DNA from 2 places in the Mesorhizobium shangrilense genome. Region 2 is predicted to be linked to the other one. Evidence: predicted binding sites of a transcription regulator. Region 2 holds the regulator's gene; the other holds the start of a gene.
The links. The regulator LexA, encoded in region 2, represses DNA repair genes until DNA is damaged. The targets are predictions, from matches to a motif close to TGTTCNNNNTGTGTTCNG.

Region 1 (4,213 bases), 3.5 Mb from region 2:
CGATCCGCGCGGCAAAAGACCGCGTCGCCTTCATCAACACCGGCTTCCTCGACCGCACCGGCGACGAGATCCACACCTCGATGGAAGCCGGCCCGATGATCCGCAAGGGCGACATGAAGCAGGCGGCCTGGATTTCCGCCTACGAAGCCTGGAATGTCGACACTGGCCTCGAATGCGGACTGGCCGGCCATGCCCAGATCGGCAAGGGCATGTGGGCGATGCCCGACCTGATGGCGGCGATGCTGGTCGAAAAGATCGCCCATCCGAAGGCCGGCGCCAACACCGCCTGGGTGCCGTCGCCGACGGCGGCCACACTGCACGCCACGCACTACCACAAGGTCGATGTGCAGGCCGTGCAGGCGGCGCTGAGGAGCCGGCCCAAGGCAAAGCTCGACGACATCCTGTCGGTGCCGGTCGCGGTACGCCCGAACTGGAGCGACGCCGACATCCAGAAGGAGCTCGACAACAACGCACAGGGCATTCTTGGTTATGTCGTGCGCTGGATCGACCAGGGCGTCGGCTGCTCGAAAGTGCCAGATATCAACGACGTCGGGCTGATGGAGGATCGTGCCACGCTGCGCATCTCCTCGCAGCACATCGCCAACTGGCTGCGCCACGATGTCTGCTCGCGCATCCAGGTGATGGACTCCCTACGGCGCATGGCGGCGATCGTCGACCGGCAGAATGTCGGCGATCCGCTGTATCGGCCGATGGCACCGGATTTCGACAATTCAATCGCCTTCCTTGCCGCCTGCGATCTCGTCTTCAAGGGCCGCGAGCAGCCCAATGGCTATACGGAGCCGGTGCTGCACGCACGGCGGCTGGAGCTGAAGGCGAAAGAGCGGGTGGGCTAGGCGCCAACGGTAGATCCCTAGCGCTGACGTCCCCCTCCCCCTTGAGGGAGGGTGGCCGCGAAGCGGACGGGAGGGGTCGTCGAAGAGACTCTCGGCCTTGCCGAAGTTTGAAACCGAGCAGGTTTCGGACGTATCGATGAACGCCCTACCAAGGCACATCGTCGAAATTGGAGTTGGCGCACTGCCGTTGCGACCCCTCCCGTCCGCTTCGCGGCCACCCTCCCCTCAAGGGGGAGGGAAACGTCACGCCGCCTGCGCCACCCGCTCAGACATCATCCGGTAGGAAATCGCCTCGGCCAGATGGATGCGGCCCACCGTTTCGCTGGCGTCGAGGTCGGCCAGCGTCCGCGCGACTTTCAGCACGCGATGATAGGCTCGGGCGGAGAAGCCGAGCTTTTCGCTGGCGTCCTTCAGCAGCGTCAGGCCGGCGGCGTCCGGCGTCGCGATCGACTCGATGATGGAAGGCGAACAGTGCGCATTGGTGGTGGCGCGGGTGACGCCGAGGCGTTCGAAACGCTCGCGCTGGATGGTGCGGGCGCGCGCCACGCGCAGCGCCACGGCCTCGCTTTTCTCGGCCCGGTCCGGCCGGATCAGATCGCTGGCCGAAACCGCCGGCACCTCGATACGCAGATCGATGCGGTCGAGCAGAGGGCCGGAAATGCGCGCCTGATAGTCGGTGCGGCAGCGCTCGCCGCGCAGGCAGCGATAGCCGGGCTCGCCAGCCATGCCGCAGCGGCACGGATTCATCGCCGCGACCAGTTGGATGCGCGCCGGATAGGTGACGCGGTGGTTGGCGCGCGCGATCATGCAATCGCCGGTCTCCAACGGCTGGCGGAGCGCATCCAGCGTCTGCGGCGTGAATTCGGGGAATTCGTCGAGGAACAGCACGCCGTGATGGGCGAGCGAGACTTCTCCGGGCCGGGCACGTATGCCGCCGCCGACCATGGCCGCCATCGAGGCCGAATGGTGCGGGGCGCGGAATGGCCGCCGGTCGGTCAGCTTGCCTTCGCCGAGCTCGCCCGCCACCGATGCGATCATCGAGACTTCCAGAAGTTCCTTCGGCGCCAGCGGCGGCAGGATCGACGGCAGCCGCTGCGCCAGCATGGATTTTCCGGAACCGGGTGGGCCCACCATCAGCAGATTGTGCCCCCCAGCCGCCGCCACTTCCAGCGCCCGCTTGGCGGTCTCCTGGCCCTTGATGTCGCAGAGGTCGGGCAGGTCGCGCGCCGAGGCGTGGACGCCGGCCTCCGGCCGCGACAACACCTGCGTGCCACGGAAATGGTTGGCGATGGCGATCAGGCTGCGCGGCGCCAGAATATCGAATTCCCGCCCCGCCCAAGCCGCCTCCGGCCCACAAGCGAACGGACAGATCAGGCCCTTGCCCTCGGCATTGGCGCCGATCGCCGCCGGCAGCGCGCCGGCGACGGCGGCGATGGTGCCGTCGAGCGACAGTTCGCCGAGCACCACATAACCGGCCAGCATGTCGCCCGGAATGGCGCCAAGTGCCGCCATCAGGCCAAGCGCGATCGGCAAATCATAGTGGCTGCCCTCCTTGGGCAGGTCGGCGGGCGCCAGATTGACGGTGACTTTCTTCGACGGCATCGACAGGCCGGAGGCATGAAGTGCTGCCTGCACCCGTTCGCGGCTCTCGGCCACCGCCTTGTCGGCCAGGCCGACGATATGCATGTTGACCTTGCCGGGTGCGATCATCACCTGGACATCGACCGGTACGGCCTCGATGCCCTGGAAAGCCACCGTGCGAACCCGCGCCACCATTTCTTCTCAAGCCCCCAAGAGACCGGCTCGCTCGCGGCTGCGATCAGGCCGCGAGCGAGGTCAGCCTAGACAACCATAGATTTTCATTTTGAGCAAGAACATTACAGGAACATTTGACCACACAAGATCATTTGTCGCCCATGCTCGGTCTTTGATCGGGGTCTTCCAGCGCACAATCAAGTTCAGGGCTCGATGACACTAGAGAACCATCGCCGTGGTCAGGCGACAGAAGCCACTGAGAGCATGCGGGCGACTCTGGCTGCCGCAGCCATTTCACTCTCAAGGTTTCACAGCCTTCTATCTGAAGAGGGTGTTTGTCCTCGACAGGAGACGACGCCCCCAACCCAGCAAGGCTCCCTCGGGCGTCTCCACGGCAGGCTGCGCATACTTCGCGCAGAAATAGACGCAATAGGTCGTATTGCAGACCGAACTCTTGTCCCGCAGGCGCAGCGAGCCATCGAGCATGTTGCCGAGTTGCGGTCCCCCACACAGGGAAACATCGCCCTCGGGCGTGATGGCCACAAACTTGTAGCCCGCATCGCATGTGCGTCCCTTGAAGGAGGGCACGCCGCCGAGATAGTCCTCGTCGCTGAAGAAGTTGATGGTCGGCGCCTCGCCCATGCCGTCGAGAACATTCTGGTAGGCGGTCTGGCCGCCGAGGAGCGCCGTCCTGAATCGCGCCTTGTCCACCTCGCTATAGGCATCCGGATAGCGTTTGCCTTGGAAATTTTCGCGCAGGATCTTGGGCGTCACGGCAAGTCCGGCATCGCGGATGGGGCCGGCCATCTCGTCGAAGTTGGCGAGCACCTCGGGCGTCGCCACCATGGTGATCAGCATGGTGAAGCCGGCGTCGCGAAGCGTCACAGCGCGCCGCACAAAGGCGGCAATGCCATTCTTCCTCTCCCGTTCGTTGGGATGGAAGGCGGCGTGGATGAAACGGATACGCTGCGGATCAACCGCACCGATGAGTGACAGGACCGTGTCGAGGGATAGGTTGGTGTTGACCGAGAGGTGATGGCGTTGCGTCAGCAACTGGCATAGGCGACTGAATTCGGGATAGGCGGTCGGCTCCCCTCCCGTGATGTGGAGGAGCCAGGTCAGGCCGGTGGCATCGAATGCCTCCTGCCACTTCTCCGGCCTGGCGTGGGCACCTATCTTGGTGGCAAGGACTTCTGGCGGCGAGAAGCAATAGGTGCAGCGAAAATTGCATCCCCGAAGGAGGGTCCAATCAGCTTCGACATCATAGAAGCGCGAAGCGTTTCCAGGAGCGCTGCTTGCGGCAAGATGTGCCGAGGCCATCGCACTTCCATCCGCCATAGTCGTGCCCTGCTTCACGAAGCTCCGCCCCGTCGCTTCCGGTAAAAACAGAAGAGCCTCGAACGGTTAACTTACGGTACCCGGTCAAGTGGTGGGAGTCCATGCAGGCTCCGGAGCTGTCGCCGACCGGTTTCGGCGCTGCCTAAATCGATCGGTTGGGGATGCAGTTGGAATCTAGCGATACCGACCTCTTGAGCACAATCAATTGCTTGATCAAATCAAGAACATCACCCGAACATGCAATCGCTAAAGTTGCAGTCAGATCA
Region 2 (4,213 bases):
GTTCCGCCGACGCCGGTGGCGCCACCCCTATCGCGTCCCGGTGACGATCGTGCGCCTCCTGCCATACCCTCGGCAAATCCAGTTCCGGAGGCCGGTGCTGTCGTGCGTTTGCACCGGCAGTTCGGCCGCCTTTCGTTATCCGGTTTCCGCGGCATGGTGGTGTCCGCAGCCAACCTTGAGCTTGATCGCGGCGTTGCCTTTCTGTTGGTGCCGGTATTCCTTGCACTCGGCGTGATCGGATACTTTTCGCTGGGTGAGGAACCCGGTTTTCCGAAGATTGTCGCTGTCGTTTTCCTGGCGGCATCATGCGCATTCGTCTCGCGATCCTACCGCAAAACCCATTTGTGTTTCATGATGGCGCTGCTTTGCGCGCTGGGTGTGCTTGCCGCCAAGGTTGAGACATGGCGCGCCGGAACGCAGATCCTCGGTTCCGAAATCTCGACGCGACTGACGGGGCGTGTCGTCTCGCTCGACCAGATGCCGAATGGCCGCGTCCGGCTGACGATCGATGTTCTCTCGACGACAAGACCGACCCTGCGCTACGCGCCCGAACGGGTCCGCCTTTCCGCGCGAAAAATACCCTCCGACATGACCGCCGGTTCCCAAGTCGCGGGCTATGTTCGGCTGTTGCCACCCACCGGTCCGGTCCGTCCGGACAGTTATGACTTCTCGTTTGACAGCTATTTCACCGGCATTGGCGCCAGCGGCTTCTTCCTCAGCAATCCGACGATCGTTCCTTCCGACGATATGCCGTTTGCGGCGCGGCTTGGGTCGTCGATCGAAAACGCGCGCGAAACCATCGCCGATCATATCCGCACCAGCATCGGTGGCGCCGAGGGCGAGATTGCCGCCGCGCTTATCGTCGGCGTTCGTGCCGGAATCCCCGAAGAGATCAACGAGGCGATGCGGCGCACCGGCATCTATCATGTCATCTCCATTTCAGGACTTCACATGGCGCTGGTTGCCGGCACGATCATGCTGCTGCTGCGCGGTTCATTCGCCTTGTTTCCGGATTTCTCCTCGCGCCGTCCGGTCAAGAAATACGCAGCCGCGGCCGCGCTTGTCTCGATCGCCGCCTTTCTCGTGATTTCCGGCATTGTGGTCGCGGCTGAGCGCAGTTTCATCATGCTTTCGGTCATGCTTGTCGCTGTGCTGTTCGATCGGGCGGCATTGACCATACGCAATCTCGCAATCTCAGCCATTGCCGTTATCGTCGTCTCGCCGCACGAGGTGGTCGGCCCCAGTTTCCAGATGTCCTTTGCGGCGACCGCTGCTCTCGTTGGTGCCTATGCCGGCTGGTCCGACTATCGCGCGCGCAAGGTCAGCACGCCGCCGCCGCGACGATCTCTGCCCGGCTTCCTCATGCGAAAACTGCTGCTGGCGACCGGAGGCCTCGCCATGACGTCCATCATAGCTGGAAGCGCGACGGCACTCTTTGCGATCTGGCATTTCCAGCGGGTGTCACCGTTCAGCCTGTTTGCCAATCTGGCCATCATGCCGATCGTGTCGGTGATCGTCATGCCCTTTGCGGTCTTCAGTTCGCTGGCCATGCCATTCGGAGCGGATGGGCCGTTCCTCTATGTCATGGGCAAGGGGCTGACAGCGATGATCGCGCTGTCAGCCTGGTTCTCTGAACGTTCGCCGATCGACGCGGTCGGGTTGATTTCGCTGCAATCGGTCTTGCTGGTGACAGTCGCCCTGATCATCGCGACGATGGCGACAACCTGGCTGCGGCTGGCGTCACTGCCTTTCGCGCTTGCCGGCCTGCTGACGATTTCCGACACGCGCGCGCCGGATGTACTGATTTCGGAAGATGCGCGGCTGGTGGCGTTGCCGATCGGCGGTGGCGAACTTGCAGTGAGCCGCGAGCGCCCCAACGAATTCACGGCGGACAACTGGAAGCGTGCGCTGCAATCCGAAACCATCATCAAGCCGGAGAGCTTCGGCCAAAGCGATCCACAATTCGACATCGCTGATGCCGCTGATCTGCCGCCGGGCGCGCCATTCTCATTCTATTGCAGTGACGATCTATGCGTTGCCCGACACCCGTCCGGCGCGATCGTTGTTTATGTGGAGGATCGCAAGAAAGCTTGGAAAGCCTGTCGTTTTGCTGATCTGATCGTCATCAACGACGCGACAGGCTACGACCCTTGCCGCAATCCGACGGTCCTCGTCGTCACCAAACGACAACTCGCCCGCACGGGAAGTGCCGCCGTCTTCTTCGACCCGCAATCAGCGACTTCGCGACCGAAAATAAGCTTCGCGGTCGACAGACCGTACCGGCCTTGGCACCAGCAACGAAAATTCTCACGCGAGGCGAGGGGGCTGCCGCCCTATCGCAAGCCCGACAAACCCGTTGCTGCGCCGGCTCAATAACGCCGGATCAGTCCGACGAGCTTGCCTTGCACCTTGACGCGGTCGGGTCCGAAGATCCGGGTTTCGTAGGCAGGGTTGGCGGCCTCCAAGGCGATCGAGGCGCCTTTGCGGCGGAAGCGTTTCAGCGTCGCTTCTTCATCGTCGACCAGCGCCACGACGATCTCGCCGGGACTTGCGGTGTCGGCGTTGCGGATGATGACAGTATCGCCGTCGAAGATGCCAGCCTCGATCATCGAATCGCCCTTGACCTCCAGCGCATAGTGGTCGCCGCCCATGATCATGTCTGGCGGCACCGAGATGGAATGGGTCTGGTGCTGGATGGCATCGATCGGCACACCGGCGGCGATGCGGCCCATCACCGGGATGGATATCGCGGAGACCGCGTCATCGTCATTGCCAGCGGAAGGCATGCGGGTGGGGGCTGGCTTGATCTGTCGACCCAGGCTGCCCTGGATGACGCTCGGTGAAAATTTGCGCGCCGCGTTGAGGCCGGGTGCAATGGAATCGGGAAGACGCAGCACTTCCAGCGCACGAGCCCTGTTGGGTAGCCGGCGAATGAACCCGCGCTCTTCCAGCGCAGTGATCAGCCGGTGAATTCCGGACTTGGAAGCGAGGTCGAGCGCTTCCTTCATTTCGTCGAACGACGGGGGAATTCCGCTTTCCTTCAGCCGTTCATGGATGAACATCAGAAGTTCATGTTGCTTGCGCGTCAGCATGGCGGCCCCCAAGGGATTCGAAGACGGGATCTGAAACCAGAATCAGAAAAACAAACCCAGAACAAACACTATCTGTTCCAGTTGTGTTCCGCAACCGTTTAAAGTTTAATGAATATGTTCAGAGGGTGGAAACCATGCAATGCCCGCGACGGTTACCACGACAGCGGGCCGTGGTTCCAAATTTTGGCTTGGCCAAATTGAAATCATTTCGTTTTTTGCCTCTTGCGCAACCGTACAGCAGTCCTCGCCTCGTCGCCCGGACAACGGAAAATAATCCATTTGCGAAGCGGTTTGCCTCGCGGGTTGCCTAGCCCGCACGTGAACGAAACGAAGCCAAACTGCCAACCATTGGCAATTGCGGAATCTCATTTCCGGTCTGCCGCAAGTGGCCCCTTGGGCAGAGAGACTGCTCCGCCTCGAGTGGGCGAACATCAGGCTCATCGTCTTGGGTGAACCAGGGCGGGATTTCAGGCAGGCGGGATTGCCCCGGCCAGCACTTGCGCATAGGCGCCGGCATCAATGTTTCCGCCTGAAATAACGCAGACGATATTGCCGGTCGCGTGCTCGCTGCAAAGGGCGGCGGCCAGCGATGCGGCGCCCGCGCCTTCGGCCACGATCTTTGCGGTCGAGAACAGGAGCCGCATCGCGTCCGTTACCTGCTCAAGGCTGACGGCAATGGCTCCGTCGATAGACTGGTTCGCCAACGGCCATAGCGCGGGCACCAGGGACGGTCCGCCAATGCTCTTGATGAAGGACGGTCGTGTCTTGATCTCGACAATGCGCCCGGCTGCCAGTGCGGCGGTGACTGGAGCCGCGTTCTCGTCCTCGACCGCAAAGACCTTCGCCTGCGGCCGCAGTGCCTTGAGCGCGCTTGCGACCCCGGTTGTCATGCCGCCGCCGCCATAGGGTGTCAGCACGCAGTCGACCTCCGGCAGATCCTCGACGATCTCCAGGCCGATCGTGCCATTGCCCGCCAGCACCGCCTGATCGGTGACGGGATTCACGAGGAGTTCATCGGTGTCCGGTTGTTCAACGCCGGTGATGTAGCGCCACCAGGTCTCATGGGAGACGAAACGCACCTCTCCGCCGAGGCGGCGAACCCCGTCAATCTTGGTTCGTGG

Region 1: the regulator LexA is predicted to act here: its motif matches at 2,725-2,742, upstream of ABVQ20_RS23365 (YifB family Mg chelatase-like AAA ATPase).

Annotation. Positions count from the first base shown of each region.
Region 1 covers NZ_JBEWSZ010000001.1:4,840,650-4,844,862, forward strand. The annotation lists gene ABVQ20_RS23360 (malate synthase G) at 1-854, shown strand, start outside; gene ABVQ20_RS23365 (YifB family Mg chelatase-like AAA ATPase) at 1,098-2,630, opposite strand; gene ABVQ20_RS23370 (radical SAM protein) at 2,928-3,929, opposite strand.
Region 2 covers NZ_JBEWSZ010000001.1:1,353,614-1,357,826, forward strand. The annotation lists gene ABVQ20_RS06850 (ComEC/Rec2 family competence protein) at 1-2,376, shown strand, start outside; gene lexA (transcriptional repressor LexA) at 2,370-3,092, opposite strand; gene ABVQ20_RS06860 (pyridoxal-phosphate dependent enzyme) at 3,560-4,213, opposite strand, start outside.